2 regions of the Burkholderia sp. Ac-20344 genome follow, and region 1 is predicted to be linked to the other one. Evidence: riboswitches for the same ligand, from Rfam matches in the RefSeq annotation. Region 1 holds a riboswitch; the other holds the start of a gene.
What was found. A riboswitch is a leader RNA that binds a small molecule or an ion and turns the genes downstream of it on or off. The one in region 1 is predicted to bind cobalamin.
Positions count from the first base shown of each region.

Region 2: linked by a shared signal. The riboswitch ahead of G3N64_RS37440 (HoxN/HupN/NixA family nickel/cobalt transporter) and the one ahead of G3N64_RS32080 (CbtB-domain containing protein) in region 1 are both predicted to bind cobalamin.

Region 1 covers NZ_JAAGPP010000146.1:1,619-14,694, reverse strand. The annotation lists gene G3N64_RS32115 (LysR family transcriptional regulator) at 1-73, opposite strand, end outside; gene speB (agmatinase) at 213-1,169, shown strand; gene G3N64_RS32105 (MFS transporter) at 1,225-2,550, shown strand; gene G3N64_RS32100 (cytosine permease) at 2,719-4,221, shown strand; gene metE (5-methyltetrahydropteroyltriglutamate--homocysteine S-methyltransferase) at 4,323-6,617, opposite strand; gene G3N64_RS32090 (LysR family transcriptional regulator) at 6,745-7,653, shown strand; gene G3N64_RS32085 (CbtA family protein) at 7,676-8,398, opposite strand; gene G3N64_RS32080 (CbtB-domain containing protein) at 8,412-8,621, opposite strand; cobalamin riboswitch at 8,654-8,796, opposite strand; gene G3N64_RS32075 (histidine phosphatase family protein) at 8,842-9,429, shown strand; gene G3N64_RS32070 (inorganic phosphate transporter) at 9,621-11,213, shown strand; gene G3N64_RS32065 (2OG-Fe(II) oxygenase) at 11,569-12,312, shown strand; gene G3N64_RS32060 (DHA2 family efflux MFS transporter permease subunit) at 12,589-13,076, opposite strand, start outside.
Region 2 covers NZ_JAAGPP010000252.1:417-6,377, reverse strand. The annotation lists gene G3N64_RS37445 (EAL domain-containing protein) at 1-1,418, shown strand, start outside; cobalamin riboswitch at 1,501-1,764, shown strand; gene G3N64_RS37440 (HoxN/HupN/NixA family nickel/cobalt transporter) at 1,947-3,005, shown strand; gene cobW (cobalamin biosynthesis protein CobW) at 3,031-4,119, shown strand; partial or broken gene cobN (cobaltochelatase subunit CobN) at 4,126-5,961, shown strand, end outside.

The DNA of each region.
Region 1 (13,076 bases):
CGCCGCCCGCGTCCGTGACCGCGAGAAACACGCGGATCAACCGCAGATCGAGGGTCGACAGATTCCCCAGCACATTCATCCCCTTCCATACATCGATGGAAATCGATGTTTACGTCGATATCTTCGCATTCTTCTTTCCCGGCGGAGCGCGTAAAACTGTGCGACAAGCCGCGTCGCATGATACGGCAACCCCACATCGGAAGAGGCAGCCCATGAACGACCCCACCCATTTCCAACCGCTCGGCGGCAATGAAATGCCGCGCTGCGGCGGCATCGCGACGATGATGCGCCTGCCGCACGTGGCGAGCGCCGAAGGCCTCGACGCCTGTTTCGTCGGCGTGCCGTTCGATCTCGGCACCTCCAACCGCACCGGCGCACGCTTCGGCCCGCGCCAGATCCGCACCGAATCCGTGCTGCTGCGCCCGTACAACATGGCCACGCGCGCCGCACCGTTCGATTCGCTGCAGATCGCCGACATCGGCGACGTCGCGATCAATCCGTACAACCTGCACGATTCCATCGCGCGCATCGAAACCGCGTACGACGCGATCCTCGAGCACGACTGCAAGCCGATCACGCTCGGCGGCGACCATACGATCGCGCTGCCGATCCTGCGCGCAATCCACCGCAAGCACGGCAAGGTTGCATTGATCCACGTCGATGCACACGCCGACGTGAACGACACGATGATGGGCGAAAAGATCGCGCACGGCACGCCGTTCCGCCGCGCGGTCGAGGAAGGCCTGCTGCACGGCGACAAGGTCACGCAGATCGGCCTGCGCGGCACCGGCTACGCGGCCGAGGATTTCGACTGGTGCCGCGAGCAGGGCTTCCGCGTCGTCCAGGCCGAGGAATGCTGGAACAAGTCGCTCGCGCCGCTGATGGAAGAAGTGCGCGCACGCATCGGCGATACCCCCGTCTACATCAGCTTCGACATCGACGGCATCGACCCGGCCTACGCGCCGGGCACGGGCACGCCGGAAATCGCGGGCCTCACGGTGCCGCAGGCGCTCGAGATCATCCGCGGCGCGAAGGGGCTGAACATCGTCGGCTGCGATCTCGTCGAAGTCGCGCCGCCGTACGACCCGTTCGGCACCACGGCGCTGCTCGGCGCGAACCTCGCGTACGAGCTGCTGTGCGTGCTGCCGGGCGTCGCGTACCGCGACTGATCCCGGCACCGCCATCTATTCCAAATCAGAGGATTCCAGAGGAGCACGCACAAGGATGGGGACTTCCGTCAAACAACCGAAGCGGGCGGCGCTCGCTTCGTTCGTCGGCACCACGATCGAGTGGTACGACTTCTATAGCTACGCGACCGCCGCCGCCATCGTGTTCGGGCCGCTGTTCTTTCCCGGCGAAAACCGCTTCGTCAGCCTGCTCGCGTCGTTCGGCTCGTTCGCGGTCGGCTTCTTCGCGCGTCCGCTCGGCGGCGTGATGTTCGGCTACCTCGGCGACCGCTTCGGCCGCAAGCGTTCGCTGCTCGCGACGCTGATGCTGATGGCCGTGTCGACCGTCGCGATCGGCCTGCTGCCGACCCATGCGCAAGCCGGTGTGATTGCACCGGTCTTGCTCGTGCTGATGCGCGTGCTGCAAGGCATCGCGGTCGGCGGCGAATGGGGCGGCGCGGTGCTGCTCGCCGGCGAGCATGCGCCGGAAGGCAAGCGCACGTTCTTCGCATCGTTCGCGCAGTTGGGCAGCGCGAGCGGCCTGATCCTGTCGATGCTCGCGTTCGGCGCGATCAGCACACTGTCGAAGGAAGACATGATGAGCTGGGGCTGGCGCGTGCCGTTCCTGGCAAGTTCCGTACTGCTGATCGTCGGCTTCGTGATCCGTGCGAGCGTGTCGGAATCTCCCGAGTTCGAGGAAGTCAGGAAGAGCGGCAACATCGCGCAAAAACCGCTGCGAGAAGCGCTCAAGTACTGGCCGCTGCTGCTGCTCGCGATCGGCGCGAACGTGTACGGCATCGCCGGTGTGTATTTCAGCAACATCTTCATGATCAGCTATGCGACGCAGTTCCTGTCGCTCGACCGGTCGATGGTGCTGCATTGCATGACGATCGTCGCCGTGCTGCAATTCGTCGTGCAGCTCGCGGCCGCGTTCCTCGCGCAGCGCTTCGGCACCACGCGCGTGCTGCTGATCACCGGTGCATGGGCTGCGATCGTCCCGTTCGTCATGCTGCCGCTCGTGCACATGGGCACGCCGCTGTCGATCACGGTCGGCGTCGGCCTCGCGACGCTCGCGGAATCGGGCTACTACTCGGTGGTTGCAGGCTTCGTCAGCGGCATCTTCGTCGCACGCATCCGCTACACGGCGATCTCGATCGCGTATCAGGTGTGCGGCGCGCTCGCCGGCGGCCTCACGCCGCTCGTCGCGACCATCATCGCGCAGAACACCACGCCGCAGTGGTGGCCGCTCGCGCTCCAGTACACGAGCGCCGCAATCCTGTCGTCGCTGTGCGTGTGGCTGATCTCGCGCCGCGTGAGCATCGACGATGCGGACGCGGTGAACCGGAACGAAACGCCGCTGCCGCTCGGCGCGCGCACCGCGTAACGTCCCGCAACGGGCAGGCACCTCGCCTGCCCGTTTTTCGTTGTACGCCCCGGCGGTGCGTCGCACCGCCTCCCAGTCCCACCCTGTTCATCGCTTGCCACGACGGCGTCGCGGCGGGCCGGCGCACGCGGGCACCTGAACCGCGCGCGACCAAGGAGACAAGCCGTCATGAACCGCCCCGACACCTTCGATCTCGGCCGCACCGAATCGGCCGGCCTGGCGATCGAGCATCATTCGATCGACTACATTCCCGAACACGAGCGCCACGCGAAGCTCGCCAGCCAGGGCCCGTTCTGGTTCCTCGGCAACTTCCATTTCTTCACGATTTCGATCGGTTTCGTCGGGCCCGGCATGGGCCTGTCCGCGGGCTGGACGACACTCGCGGGTGCGCTCGGGATCATGTTCGGCACCCTCTTCATGGCGTTTCACGGCTCGCAGGGGCCCGAGATGGGCCTGCCGCAGATGATCCAGTCGCGCGCGCAGTTCGGCTATCGCGGCGTGATCGTTGCGCTGCTCGCGACGCTGTTCGTGTTCGTCGGCTTCAACGTCGTCAACGTATCGCTGATGGTCGACGGCGTGCACAACGTATTCGGGATCGACGGCGGCTTCGTCGCCGTCGCGGCTGTGACAACGGGCGCGCTGCTCGCCATCTACGGCCATGACCTGATGCATCGGACTTTCACGTGGGCGCTGATCGCGACACTGCCGCTCTATGCACTCGTAACGCTCGCACTTGCGTTCGGCCATGCGACGCCGGCACCCGCCACCGTTGCACCGGTTGCCGCTCCGGGCTTCAACTGGATCGCGTTCGCAACGCAATTCGCGATCGCCGCGAGCTACAACATTTCGTATGCGCCGTATGTGTCGGACTATTCGCGCTATCTGCCGAAAGACACGAGCCGCGCGAAGCTGATCGCGGTGATCTTCGCCGGTGCGTCGCTGTCGGGCACCTGGATGATCGGCCTCGGCGCGTGGCTCGCGCAGAAACTGCACGCGGCCGATGCGCTGGTCGCGATGAACGACGTCGGCACGTCGCTCATGCCGGGTCTCGGCAAGCTGATCGCGATCGTGTCGCTGCTCGGCTTCCTGCCGATCATCGCGCTCAACGCGTACAGCGCGATGCTGACCGTACTGACCGCCGCCGATTCGATCGTGCCGATCCGGCCGACCCGCCGCGCGCGCGTCGCATCGATCGTCGCGATCAGCACGTTCGTGCTCGCCTGCGTATTCGCGATCCGCGGCAACGGCATCGCACTGCTGCAAACGTTCCTGACGCTGATGCTCTACTTCCTCGTGCCGTGGACCGCAGTGAATCTCGTCGACTATTTCTTCGTGCGCCGCGGCCACTATGCGATCGCGCACTTCTTCATGCCGAACGGGCTCTACGGCGCGTGGCAACCGCGCGGCATCGTCGCATATCTCGTCGGCTTCGCTGCGATGGTGCCGTTCTTCCATATCTTCGACGCCGAGGCGAGCCGCGAGATTTTCGTCGGCCCGTTCGCGCGGATGCTCGGCGGCGTGGATATCGCGTGGCTCGTCGGCCTGGTCGTCGCGGGTGCCGCGTACTGGCTGCTGTCACGGTCGCTCGACCTCGCACGCGAACGCCGCATCATTGCCGGGTCGCCTTCACCCGAGACGCCCGCAGGTACCGTCGCGCACGAGCGCGCGTGATCACGCACTGCCCGTGACACCGGGCCAGCCCGTCACGGAATGCGCCACGCCACCGGCCGCCCGATCGTCGATCGCGGTGGCCGGCACGCAACATTCACGCGTTATTGCACCTGGTTGCGCAGCGTCTTCGCGGCGGCGACCATGTTCGTCAGCGCCGGAATCACTTCCGCCCACTGGCGCGTCTTCAGGCCGCAATCCGGGTTCACCCACAGGCGTTCCGCCGGAATCCGTTCCGCCGCCTTCTTCATCAGGCCGACGATGTGTTCCTGCGTCGGGATGTTCGGCGAGTGAATGTCGTACACGCCGGGCCCGATCTCATTCGGATACCTGAAGGTGTCGAACGCATCGAGCAGCTCCATGTCCGAGCGCGACGTCTCGATCGTGATCACGTCCGCATCCATGTCGGCGATCGACGCGATGATGTCGTTGAACTCCGAATAGCACATGTGCGTGTGGATCTGCGTATCGTCCTGCACGCCGTTCGCGGCGATGCGGAACGATTCGACCGCCCACTTCAGGTACTCGCCCCATTGTGCACGGCGCAGCGGCAACCCTTCGCGCAGTGCGGCCTCGTCGATCTGGATCACGCGCACGCCGGCCTTCTCGAGATCGAGCACTTCGTCGCGGATCGCCAGCGCGAGCTGATAGCACGACACCGAGCGCGGCTGGTCGTCGCGCACGAACGACCAGTTCAGGATCGTCACGGGGCCGGTCAGCATCCCCTTCATCGGCTTGTTCGTCAGCGACTGCGCATACGCGATCCACTCGACCGTCATCGCCTTCGGGCGGCTGATGTCGCCGAACAGGATCGGCGGCTTCACGCAGCGCGAACCGTACGACTGCACCCAGCCGAACTGGCTGAACGCGTAGCCGTCGAGTTGCTCGCCGAAGTATTCGACCATGTCGTTGCGCTCGGCTTCGCCGTGCACGAGCACGTCGAGCTCCAGTGCTTCCTGCTCGCGCACGCTGCGTTCGATTTCAGCGTGCATCGCGGCCCGGTAGCCGGCGGCGTCCAACGCGCCGGCCTTGAACTGGCTGCGCGCGTGACGGATGGCGCCGGTCTGCGGGAACGAGCCGATCGTCGTCGTCGGGAATGCCGGCAGGTTCAGGCGTGCCGACTGCTTCGGCGCGCGCTGCGTATAGGGGCTCACGCGGTTGCCGAGCTGCGCGTCGATCCGTGCGATCGCGGCCTTCACCGCCGGGTTGTTCACGCGCGGCGAGTGACGACGCGAATGAATCGCGGCAGCGTTCGCGGCCAGCGCATCGGCCACCTTGTCGCGGCCTTCGTTCAGCGCGGTTGCAAGCACCTTCAGTTCGTCGAGCTTCTGTAGCGCGAACGCGAGCCACGAGCGGATATCCGCGTCGAGCTTCTCCTCGCTCGCAAGATCGACCGGTACGTGCAGCAGCGAGCACGACGGTGCGAGCCACAGGCGATCGCCCAGTTGCTTCGCGAGCGGCTCCAGCCAGTCGAGCGTCGCGTTCAGGTCCGTCTTCCAGATGTTGCGGCCGTTGATCGCGCCCACCGACAGCACGCGCTCGGCCGGCAGTTCACGCACCAGCGCGTCGACTTCGTCGCGTGCGTTGATCGCATCGACATGCAGGCCGTCGACCGACAGCGCGCTCGCGAGCGCCAGATTGTCCTGAAGCTGGCCGAAGTAAGTCGCGAGCAGCACCTTGACCCGGCGCGTTTCGAGCGCAGCGTATGCGGTCTTGAATGCTTGTTGCCATTCGGCGTCGAGTTCGGTGACGAGAATCGGTTCGTCGATCTGCACCCATTCGACGCCCTGCGCGGTCAGCGTATCCAGCAATGCGCCGTACACGGGCAGCAGCTTCGGCAGCAGCGCGAGGCGGTCGGAATCGTCCTTCGCCTTGCCGAGCCACAGGTACGTGACGGGGCCGAGGATCACCGGCTTCGCGGCCACGCCCTGCGCCTGCGCTTCCGCCAGTTGCTGAAGCAGGCGCGACGGGTCGAGCGAGAAGTTCGTGTCCGCGTGGAATTCCGGCACGATGTAGTGGTAGTTCGTATCGAACCACTTCGTCATTTCACCGGCCGCGACCCCGCCGCAGCACGCGGCATGCTCTTCCGCCGACTGTGCCGAACGGCCGCGCGCGACGCGGAAATAGTTGTCGAGCACATCGCCGTGGAAGCCCTGCACGCGCTTCGGCAGGTTGCCGAGCGTGAAGCTCATGTCGAGCACCTGGTCGTAGAACGCGAAGTCGCCGATCGGGGCAAGGTCCAGGTCGCGCTGGTCGTTCCAGTGACGCTGGCGCAGCTCGGCGCCAAGCGCCTTCAGCTCGTCGCGCGACGATTCGCCTTTCCAGTAGCGTTCGAGACCGAACTTGAGTTCGCGCTTCGCGCCAATGCGCGGAAAACCGAGGTTGTGTGTCGTGACCATGCGCTGTCGTCCAGAAGAAATTTGAAGATCCGGCAGCCATGATAGGGATTTCAAACCATGAAATAAAATGGCATTATTTCATTCATCCATTAAAATTGTTCATGTATCTGTTGCGCGAGCGCTATCCATGCTGGAACGATTCCATCTCGTCGTCATTCGTGAAGTCGAGCGTCAGGGCTCGCTGACCGCGGCCGCCAATGCGCTGCACCTCACACAATCGGCACTCAGCCATACCGTCCGGAAAATCGAGCAGCAGCTCGGCACGCCGATCTGGGATCGGGAGGGTCGCGGCCTGCGGCTCACGCAGGGCGGGCAGTATCTGCTGAAGCTGGCGAACCGGCTGCTGCCGCAGTTCGAACTCGCCGAGGAGCGGATGAAGCAGTACGCGAAGGGCGAGCGCGGCACGCTGCGTATCGGGATGGAGTGCCACCCGTGCTACCAGTGGCTGCTGAAGGTCGTGTCGCCGTACCTGTCGCGCTGGCCCGACGTCGACGTGGACGTGAAGCAGCGCTTCCAGTTCGGCGGCATCGGCGCGCTGTTCGGCTATGACATCGACGTGCTCGTGACGCCCGATCCGCTGAACAAGCCGGGCCTGCGCTTCGACCCTGTGTTCGACTACGAGCAGGTGCTGGTGGTCGCCGACTCGCACCGGTTCGCGAACGCCGACTACGTGACGCCCGAGCAGCTGACCGACGAGATCCTGATCACCTACCCGGTCGAAACCGACCGGCTCGACATCTACAACCAGTTCCTGACGCCGGCCGGCATCGTGCCGAGGCGGCACAAGTCGATCGAGACGACCGACATCATGCTGCAGATGGTGGCGAGCGGGCGCGGCGTGGCCGCGCTGCCGAGATGGCTTGCCGACGAATACGCGGACCGGATGCCGGTCGTGCCGGTCAAGCTCGGCAAGAAGGGAATTGCGAAGCAGATCTTCCTCGGCATCCGCGAGGCAGATGCGTCGATCGACTATCTGGCCGCGTTCGTCGCGCTGGCGCGCGAATCGACGTGGAGCGCGCCGCGCATGCTGCGCTAGGCGCGCCCGGTTCTCATGCGCGTCAGGCCGCGCGCATGCCGGCGCGTTCGCTGCGCTCGACCCACGCGCCGAACAGCAGGCCGATCGTCGTCCACATGATCACCTGCATACCGATGGCCGCCACGCGGAACTTCCACAGCAAGGCCGCCGGGAAATCGGCCGGCAACTCGCTGACCGACGGCAGCCCGATCTGCACGGCCGCGATGATCGCGACGAACACGAGCCCGGCGACGATCGACGCGTTCCACTGCCCGAGCTTCGCCAGCAGATGGCGGCGCACGCTGACCGAGAACACCATCGTCGCGACCGAGATCGCGATCATCAGGAAGAACAACCCCGTGCGATAGCCGATCGTGTCGGGGTCTCCAACCGATGGCGGATTGGCCGGGTACTTGATGTTCGGCACGATCACGAGCGCGACGAACGACGCCAGCGCGAGCCACGCAGCCAGCGGCCGTGCCGGGAGACGGCTGCCTCGCCCATACGCATACGCAAAGACCAGCGAGAACAGCCCGCCGAATGCTGCGCCGTAGGTCACGACGCCCGTCAGCAGACCGAGGCCGGCTTGCGTGTGGCGGCTGACCAGTTCGGGTTCCGGTGCTTCGCCTTGGGCGGCTTCGGTTTTTTCTTCGAAGGAGATTGCCTGATCGACTTGCGGTTCGCCGACGACTTTCGCGAAACCGAACGTGAGGAGGCCTGCGGCGATGCCTGCGAGCATCCCGCGCATGAGCAGCTTTCCGACCATCGTGACCTCCGCGTCAGTGGCAGGGGAAGCCGAGCAGATGGCGGCCGTCGTGGACGAACTCGTGGACGTACATGCCCGGCACGAGCGACGTCGCGCCTTGTTCCGCACCGACGAAATACAGTGCGAGCAACAGGATCAGGCCGACGAACACGGCCCACGGCAACAGTTCACGGACGGGGATGGGTGCCGGCACGACCGCCGGCTTCAGCACTGCTTCGCTCATGGATGCTCCTCAGGGGAATCGCGCCCCGAAAAATGTTGGATGGGTACGAAGGCAGGTCTGGCTTCCGGGATCATGGATCACCGGTTACAGTGGCGCGACCGCGCCGGAATTGCACCGGCTTCCGCGATTCGTATCGGGCGAATTGTACGCGCGAACGTTCGCGTATTGAAGCGGCGACAGGTGAACGAGCGCGTCCGTCCCGGATCATCCGAAAACCCACATGAACATGCATGCCTCGCTGCGCCTGATCGCACACGCCTCGACCCGGGCGATGCGCACCGGCACGTTTCCCGACGACGATCCGCTCGACGCGCACGGGCTCGCCGAAGCCGCGGCGCTGCGCGACCGGTGGCCGGGCATCGCGGGCTCGCTCGTGCTGTGCAGCCCGGCCCGCTGTGCGGTACAGACCGCCGATGCGCTCGGACTGCGCGCCGACATCGATGACGCACTGCGCGACATCGACTACCGGCACTGGCGCGGCAAGCGGCTGCACGATCTCGCGCGGGACTTGCCTGACGAACTGGGCGCGTGGATCGGCGATCCGTCCGCATCGCCGCACGGCGGCGAGTCGTTCGACGCAGCGATGCACCGCGTCGGTACATGGTTGAACGCGCTGCAACACGGCCGCGACATCGTCGCCATCACGCATGCACCGATCGTTCGCGCGGCGGTCGCGCATGCCCTTCGGATGGATCTCAAGGCGGTGAGCCGCATCGACGTCGCACCGTTGTCGTGCACGACGTTCGCTGCGTCGCCGCACGGATGGATGTTGATCACCGACGACGATCGCCGCGACACCGCCACATAGCCTCCTGCGCCGTTGCATTCGCAATATCGACCACGACGCAAGCCGACGTGTCGCTTCGTATCGCAATCGCAAGCGCATGGCGATGCTCACCTTACGTCGCTGTAAGACATGCCGTTCGTCCTCCCTGCTGTCATCAAACTGACTGCTAGCCGAAGCTAGGATTGGTCGCGGTTCCCTTGCGAGATACCGTCATGAATCAACCTGCTTCGTCCGCCCCGCACAATCCGGGCTCCGTCGAGCGCACCCGACAGATCGGCTATGCCGTGTTCCTGCTGGTGCTCGCGATCGGTGCGATCTACATCGCCACGCACCTGATCGACGATCTGTCGCCGATACGCGAAGGATCGCTGTTCCCGTACCTGATGCTCGGCGCCGCGCTGCTGATTGCGCTCGGCTTCGAGTTCGTCAACGGTTTCCACGACACCGCGAACGCGGTGGCCACCGTGATCTATACGCACTCGCTGACGCCGAACGTCGCGGTGATCTGGTCCGGCCTGTGGAACTTCCTCGGCGTGATGATCTCGAGCGGCGCCGTTGCGTTCGGCATCCTGCAACTGCTGCCGGTCGAGCTGATCCTGCAGGTCGGCAGCGGCGCGGGCTTCGCGATGGTGTTCGCACTGCTGATCGCCGCGATCGTGTGGAACCTCGCGACCTGGTATTTCGGATTGCCGTCGTCGAGCTCGCATACGCTGATCGGATCGATCATCGGCGTCGGGCTGATGAACCAGCTGCTGCACGGGCCGTCCGGCACGAGCGGCGTCGACTGGGGCCAGGCGCTCGGCGTCGGCAAGTCGCTGCTGTTCTCGCCGATCGTCGGCTTCCTGTGTGCATCGCTGCTGCTGCTCGTGCTGAAGGCCGTCGTGCGGATTCCGGAACTGTACAAGGCGCCGCCGAAGGACCAGCCGCCGCCGTTCTGGATTCGCTGCCTGCTGATCCTGACCTGCACGGGCGTGTCGTTCGCACACGGCTCGAACGACGGCCAGAAAGGGATGGGGCTCATCATGCTGATCCTGATCGGCACGGTGCCGACCGCCTATGCGCTGAACAAGGCCGTCACGCCGGCCGAGACGCAGACCTTCGTTGCGGTAGCGAACCAGGCGGCCGCGACGTTCGGGAAGTACGCGAACGGCGTCGCACCGTCCGCGAACCCGCGTGCCGACGTCGAGCTTTATGTCCAGCATCGCGAACTGACGCCGGCCGTGATCCCCGCCGTGCAGCAATTGTCCACGTCGCTCGCGACCGCGGTCGGCGCGTCGGGCTCGATGGCGGCCGTGCCGCAACCTGACGTCGACAACGTGCGCAACACGATGTATCTGGTGTCCGAAGCAATCCGCCTGATCGAGAAGTCCGGTCAGCCCGCGTTCGCCGCCGACGACAAGCTCGCGATCGACAACTATCGCAAGCAGCTCGACCACGCGACCAAGTTCATTCCGACCTGGGTGAAGGTTGCGGTCGCGATCGCACTGGGCCTCGGCACGATGGTCGGCTGGAAGCGGATCGTCGTGACCGTCGGCGAGAAAATCGGCAAGCAGCATCTGACGTACGGACAGGGTGCGTCGGCCGAGCTCGTCGCAATGCTCACGATCGGCGCGGCCGACGTGTACGGCTTGCCTGTGTCGACGACGCACGTGCTGTCGTCGGGCGTCGCGGGCACGATGGCCGCGAACGGATCGGGCTTGCAATGGGGCACGGTGCGCAGCCTCGTGCTGGCGTGGGTGCTGACGCTGCCGGCGTCGATCGTGCTTGCCGGCGGGCTCTATTGGCTGTTCCGGTCGGTGGCGTGACCGGGGATGCGGTGGGCGGCCGGCAGGAGCCGGCTGCCTGCTGGGAGGTATCCGGAATGCGGTGCGTGAGGCGGGTTCAGACTCGGTCCTCGACGTAGAACCGCCTGCTGTAGAAGACTCGCTTCTCCGCTTTTCCATTTCGACTCGTCAAGGCATCCGGTGCGTCCATGCCATCGCGAGCGCTCACCTTCCTCCTTTCCCGAATTGAAGCGCAAGATCTGGAGCGCGCCGGCGCAGGGACATCCGTAGACTGGGCTCATCAATATTTACCGTGGGCTCAACCGTGCGGACGACGTGGCCTAAGCCTTCCGCACGGCTGCATGGCGCCCCATTGCTGACGAACCGAGGTACGCCCGTGAACATTGCCGACCTGCAACCTGCCGTCGAATCGCTGAATATTGCGCAACGCGTCGACGCGATCGACTGGGCGACCGTCGCCGCCGATCTCGATCGCTACGGATGCGCGCGCGTGCCGGGCCTGATCCCGGCAAACGAGTGCGCGGCGCTCGCATCGCTCTATCCGCACGATGCGCTGTATCGCTCGCGTGTCGTGATGGCGCGGCACGGGTTCGGCTGCGGCGAATACAAGTATTTCGCGTACCCGCTCCCCGCGGTCATCGCGGAACTGCGTGCGACGATCTACCCGCATCTCGCGCCAATCGCGAATCGCTGGCACAAGGCACTCGGGATCGATGTCCGCTATCCGGCAGACCACGCGACCTTCCTCGATCGCTGCCACGCAGCGGGACAGACGCGACCGACGCCGCTGATCCTGCAATACGGTCCCGACGACTACAACTGTCTCCATCAGGACCTGTATGGCGAGCACGTCTTTCCGCTCCAGGTCGCAATTCTGCTGTCGGCTCCGGGCCGCGATTTCACAGGTGGGGAGTTCGTGCTGACGGAACAGCGTCCACGCATGCAGTCGCGCGCGGAAGTGGTGCCGCTGACGCAAGGCGACGCAGTCATCTTCGCCGTGCACGGCAGGCCCGTGCAGGGAACGCGCGGCGTCTATCGCGTCAACCTGCGCCACGGCGTCTGCCGGATTCGCAGCGGCCACCGTCATACGGTCGGCATCATCTTCCATGACGCCCAGTGACGGCGATCGAGACGAACACGACGCTGCGATGCCCCCCCGTCACGCAAGCGGATCCGCGCAGGCAATACCGCGCTTCTGACGTGCCAATCGCACGTTGTTGATCGCGGTTCTTCGCGAACGAGTATCACCGCGCGATCAGTTCACTCATCCGCCGTGACAGATGACCGTTTTCGCTTCCCGTCAGACCGTCGCCGCACGTCGGATCGACGTTCCAAGTGAGCGACAGGGAGCCCAGATACTCACCTGTCGCAGCACAAAGTCGGCGGGAGACCCGGCCTACCCGCGCGCCATATTTGCCCGCAGCCGGTCTCCCGCATCGGTGGCGAGCCGTGCGTAGCCCGGCAACGTCAGCAACGCGAGCACGCCTGCCCCGACGAACGCCCAGCGGAAGTCGTCGAGCACGTAGTGCATGCCGACCGCATCGCCACGCACCAACGCCGCGAGTCGCAGCGACAACGCACCGAACGCGATGCCCATCCCGATCGTCATCTGCTGCGCCGCACTCCACAGCGTGCTGGCCGCGCTTGTCTGCTGAGCCGGGATATCCGCATAGGCCAGCGTCGCGAGCGTCGTGAACTGCATCGACCGCGTCAGTCCGTAGACGAATACGACGAGCAGCGTGATCGCCAGCGGCGTCGATGCGGTCAGCCAGCCGCATGCGATCGTGAAGACGCCGACCATCGTCACGTCGACGAGCGCGACACGCCGGAAGCCGAAGCGGTCGAGAATCCACGACGTTCCCGCCTTCATCCCGAGATTGCCGA
Region 2 (5,961 bases), on a different contig from region 1:
CGCTGGGGATGCAAGTCGTCCAGCAGATCGACGTTGTGTTCGATTCGGCGGCCAGGACGCTTGCCGACGTCGATGCCTCGCCGTACGCGGCCTGCTCGCCCCAGGATCGGCGCCTGTTGCGATCGGCTTCCGTGCAGTCGAAGTACATCAAGGACGTCGGACGCCTGTCGGGCCCCGATCTGCTCTGCACGACGATGCTGGGCGTGCTGCCCAGGCCCTTTGCTCCGAAGCGGCAGCCGTTCCGGCTGACCGACGCGATGTCGGCCTTCTGGACTGTGCCGTTGTTGTCGAGCCCCGACACGCTGGGGCTGGTGGTCGCCGGGGGGAGGGCGAACCTGCTGATGGATCTGGACGCCTTCAGGGTGCCGCCGCCGCCGGGTCTGCACTACGTGATCGGACTCAAGGGCCACCCGACCGCGCTCGTCATCGGACTCGACAAGCGCGGCGTCCCCGGGTACGTCGATACCGGCCAGGTGCCGGGGTTTCGGGACGGCAAACCCTTCTGCTCGGCCCGGGTGCCGCTGTGCGCCATCGTCGTCGTGACGCCGCAGGCGCTCGCGAACGCGAGTCGGCGCGCCACCTGGCTGCTGGGGATCGCCGCTGGCGCGGCGGGCTGCTGCCTGGGGTTCGGCGCGCTGATGCTGCACCGACGCTGGGCCGCACTTGCGGCGCAGATACGTCGAGCGCTGGCAAACGGGCAATTCGTCCTGCGCTATCAGCCGATCGTTGCGCTGGGCGCGTCATCGCGGATCGTCTCCGCCGAAGCGCTGATCCGCTGGACCGGCGGGCCGGCCGCCCCCGACGTGTTCATTGCCGAGGCCGAACGCGCGGGCATGATCGTCGACGTCACGGCGTTCGTCGTGCGCACGGTCCTGCGGGAGATGCGCGTGCTGTTCGACAGCAGGCCGGACTTTTGCGTCACCATCAACGCCAGCGCGCCCGAATTGCGGGACGGCAGCCTGATGGCGACGCTGAACAGCTGCTGGCCGGCCGGATTGTCGCGCCGGCATGTCGGCGTCGAACTGACCGAACGGTCGACCGTGGAACTGCCGGAAATCGTGCCGGCACTGCGGCAATTGCGCGAGCTCGGGCATCCCGTCTACATCGACGATTTTGGCACCGGCTACTCCAGCCTGAGCCTGCTGCAGCATCTTCCGATCGACTACATCAAGGTCGACCGTTCGCTGCTGCCGGTCGCGCCGGACCATGACGGCACTTCGTTCATTCCGGAGATCCTGGCGATTGCCCGCCGGCTCGGGGCCGGCCTGGTCTTCGAGGGCGTCGAGACCCGTGAGCAGGCGGACATGCTCGACATCCCCGGGCAGTCGATCCGTGCGCAGGGCTGGTATTTCGGGCGTCCCGATACCGTCGAAGCGCTGCGCCACGCGATCGCGGCGCAGTCGCCGGGAACCGGCTGAGCCGCTGGACCGAAAAGCCGGCCGCGACGCGCGCTCGCACGGGCTCGCGGGCCGTCGTCTTGACGCTCTCGGCGCGCCCGCCTACACTCGCACGCGTTTTGGTGCTCGCGCGTGCCGCTCCGGCGCGCGCAGTTAAACGGGAAACAGGGAGCCTGCCTGCACCGCAGTCGAGCCAACCTGTGCTGCCCCCGCAACGGTAAGCGAACGCGTCGTGCCCGGCACGACGCAGCGCCGCTTCGCCGCATGCCTGCCGCATGCGGACGACCGCCACTGGATGCCGTGCATCCGGGAAGGCGAAGCGGCGTGTTCGTCAGCCCGGATACCGGCCAGGACGTTGGATCCAGCGCCGCGGGGAGGCGGCGCATCGTCCACGGCCGCAGTACGCCCAGACGTCCGAGCGTTTCCCGCTTCCTCCGCCGAACCGTCCGCTGCATGCACGCGCCGGCGCGGCGTGCGACAGGCGGCACGGGCAGGGCACGCGGCAGCCGTGTTGGCATTCACCCTGTCGACCGTTCGCAAGGGAGCATCATGCTCGACTCGTTCTTCCGCCTGTTCAACGACAGCAATTCCGGGCTGCGCGGCAAAATCGTCGCGATCTACTCATTGCTCGTCGCATTCAACGTCGCCGCGTGGGTCTGGGCCTTCGTCGCGTTTCGCGACCAGCCCGTGCTGCTGGGCACCGCGCTGCTTGCGTACGTGATCGGGCTGCGCCACGCGGTCGATGCCGACCATATCGCCGCGATCGACAACGTCACGCGCAAGCTGATGCAGGAAGGCCGCAGCCCGCTCGGCGCGGGCCTGTTCTTCTCGCTCGGCCATTCGACCGTGGTGATCGTGATGTCGGTGGCCGTCGCGCTGACCGCGGCGTCGCTCGCGCGCTTCGAGAGCATGAAGACCTGGGGCGGCGTGATCAGCACGAGCGTGTCGGCGTTCTTCCTGCTGGTGCTCGCCGCCGCGAACCTGCTGATCCTGATCTCCGTGTACCGGACGTTTCGCGCGGCCCGCCGCGGCGAGGCGATCGTCGATTCCGATCTCGACTTGCTGATGAACCAGCGCGGCGTGCTCGCGCGCCTGTTCCGGCCGCTGTTCCGCCTCGTGTCGCGCAGCTGGCACCTGTATCCGGTCGGCTTTCTGTTCGGCTTCGGCTTCGATACCGCGACCGAGATCGCACTGTTCGGCATTTCGGCGACGCAGGTGCAGGGCGGCATGTCGTTCTGGTCGGTGATGGCGCTGCCGGCGCTGTTCACCGCGGGCATGACGCTCGTCGACACGACCGACGGCATCCTGATGATGGGCGCGTACCGCTGGGCATACGTGCGGCCGATCCGCAAGATCTACTACAACATGACGATCACGTTCGTGTCGGTGCTGGTCGCGGCGTTGATCGGCGGCATCGAGGTGCTCGCGCTGCTCGCCGACAAACTCTCGCTGCAGGGCCCCGTCTGGGCATTCTCGACGCTGGTCGCCTCGCATTTCGGGATGCTCGGCTACGTCGTGATCGGCCTGTTCCTCGCGTGCTGGATCGTGTCGGCCGCGATCTACCGGCTCAAACGTTACGACGAGATCGACGTGACGCTCTCGGCCTGACCCCTCATTCGACACAGGACCTACCATGACCCTACGCAAGCTTCCCGTCACGATCGTCACGGGCTTTCTCGGCAGCGGCAAGACGACGCTGATGCGCCATATCCTGCAGCACGCCGAAGGCCGCCGCATCGCGGTGATCGTCAACGAATTCGGCGAGCTCGGCATCGACGGCGAAATCCTCAAGGGCTGCGGCATCGGCTGCGAGGATGCCGACGGCGCGCAGGGCGAAGCGTCGGGCCAGCTCTACGAACTCGCGAACGGCTGCCTGTGCTGCACCGTGCAGGAAGAGTTCTATCCGGTGATGGAAGCGCTCGTCGAGCGGCGCGCGGACATCGACCACGTGCTGATCGAGACGTCCGGCCTCGCGCTGCCGAAGCCGCTCGTGCAGGCGTTCAACTGGCCGACGATCCGCAACAGCTTCACGGTCGACGCGGTCGTGACCGTCGTCGACGGGCCGGCTGCCGCCAGCGGCCAGTTCGCGGAAAACCCGCAGGCCGTCGACGCGCAGCGCCGCGCCGATCCGAACCTCGATCACGAATCGCCGCTGCACGAGCTGTTCGCCGATCAACTGTCGTCCGCCGATCTCGTGATCGTGAACAAGGCCGATCTCGTCGGCGACGCCGAGTTCGCGCAGATCGAAGCCGCGATTCGCGACGAGATCCCGCCGCAGGTGAAGATCGTGCGTGCGACGCGCGGCGAGCTCGACCTCGCGATGCTGCTCGGCCTCGAATCGGCATCGGAAGAGACGATCCACCTGCGCCACGACCATCACGGCTCGGCCGACGACGGCGATCACGATCACCATCACGACGATTTCGACTCGGTGGTCGTGTCGGGCGACGCCGGTACGCGCGAAGCGACGATCGCCGCGCTGCAGCGCGTCGTCGAAGCGCACACGATTTATCGCGCGAAAGGTTTCGCCGCGCTGCCCGGCGCGCCGATGCGGCTCGTGATCCAGGGCGTCGGCCGCCGCTTCGACAGCTATTTCGACCGTCGCTGGCAGGACGGCGAAACGCGCGCGAGCCGCTTCGTGCTGATCGGCGAGGATCTCGACGCGGCCGCGCTGCAACGCGCGTTCGACGCCGCGTGCGCGGCCGAACCGCAACAGGCGTAACGCACGATGCATTTGCTGCGCACCACGCCGGGCGGCTTCGTCGACGATACGCAGGGTGTCGTCCGGATCGACCAGCAGCCGGCCGACATCGTGATCCTGAGCTCGGCCGACACGACGCTGTCGCTGCTCGCGAGCGTCGTGCCGCAACTGCCGGCCGGCTTCCCGAGCGTACGGCTCGCGAACGTCACGTTCCTGCGGCAGCCGGCGTCGGTCGACTTCTACGTCGACGACGTGCTGCAGCATGCGAAGTCGGTCGTGATCGATCATCTCGGCGGCGAAGCGTACTGGCCGTACGGGATCGAGCAGGCCGTGTCGCTCGCGTCGAAGCGCGGGCAGCAGCTCGCGATGTTCTCGGGCGACCTGCAGGAAGACCCGAACCTCGTCGCGAAAAGCACCGTCGCGCCCGACCTGTGCCGGCTGTGGTGGCGCTACCTGCGTGAAGGCGGCGTGCACAACGCCGAGGCGCTGCTGCGCAGCATTGCCTTCCACACGCTCGGGTTCGGCGACGAACCCGAACTCCCGCGCCCGCTGCCGGCCGCCGCGCTGTATCACCCGGCGCGCGACCGCGCGAGCGTCGACGACTGGCGGCCGCGCTGGACGCCCGGCGCGCCCGTCGTCGCGATCCTGTTCTATCGCGCGCACTGGCAGGCCGCGAACACGGCCGTGTTCGATGCGCTGGCCGATGCGCTCATCGAGGAAGGGCTGAATCCGCTGCCGATTGCGGTTACGTCGCTGAAGGACGCGGTGAGCCGCGAAGTCATCACGCAGCTCTGCGACACGCACGACGTCGCGCTCGTGCTGAACACGACCGCGTTCGCGGCCGGCGCGATCGACAGCCCCGAACACGACGTGCTCGCCGGCGATGCGCCGGTGTTGCAGGTGATCCTGTCCGGCGGCAATCGCGACGCCTGGGTGGCCGACAACCAGGGCCTGCATGCGCGCGATATCGCGATGCACATCGCGCTGCCGGAAGTCGACGGCCGCATCGTCACGCGCGCGGTGAGCTTCAAGGGGCTCGCGTACCGCTGCCCGCACACCGAGGTCGACGTCGTGCGCTACCAGCCGGACGCCGAACGGATCGCGTTCGTCGCGGCGCTCGCGCGCGGCTGGTGCCGGCTGCGCACGCTCGACCCTGCCGACAAGCGCGTCGCGCTGATTCTCGCGAACTATCCGCAAAGCGAAGGGCGGATCGGCAACGGCGTCGGGCTCGACACGCCTGCGTCCGCGCTGCGCGTGCTCGCGGCGCTGCGCGACGCGGGCTATGCGGTGGCCGACCTGCCGCCCGACGGCGATGCGCTGATCGCGCGGCTCACCGAAGGCGTGACCAACGACGCGGCCGTGCACGCGTTGCGCCCCGCATTCCAGAGCTTCCCGCTGGTCGACTACGTCGCGCGTTTCGCGCGGTTGCCGGCCGCCGTGCGCGACGCGCTGAACGAACGCTGGGGCCCGCCTGAAGCCGACCCGACGCTGCGGCAAGGACGCTTCACGATCGCCGGCTGGCGCGCGGGCAACGTGTTCGTCGGCATCCAGCCGTCGCGCTCGCGCGGCGAGAACGACTACGCGAGCTACCACGACGCGGATCTCGTGCCGCCGCATGCGTATCTCGCGTTCTATTTCTGGCTGCGCGACGCGTATCGCATCGACGCGGTCATCCACCTCGGCAAGCACGGCAACCTCGAATGGCTGCCGGGCAAGAGCGTCGCGCTGTCCGACGCGTGCTGGCCCGACCTGACGCTCGGGCCGCTGCCGCACCTGTATCCGTTCATCGTCAACGATCCGGGCGAGGGCAGCCAGGCGAAGCGCCGCGCGCAGGCCGTGATCATCGATCACCTGATGCCGCCG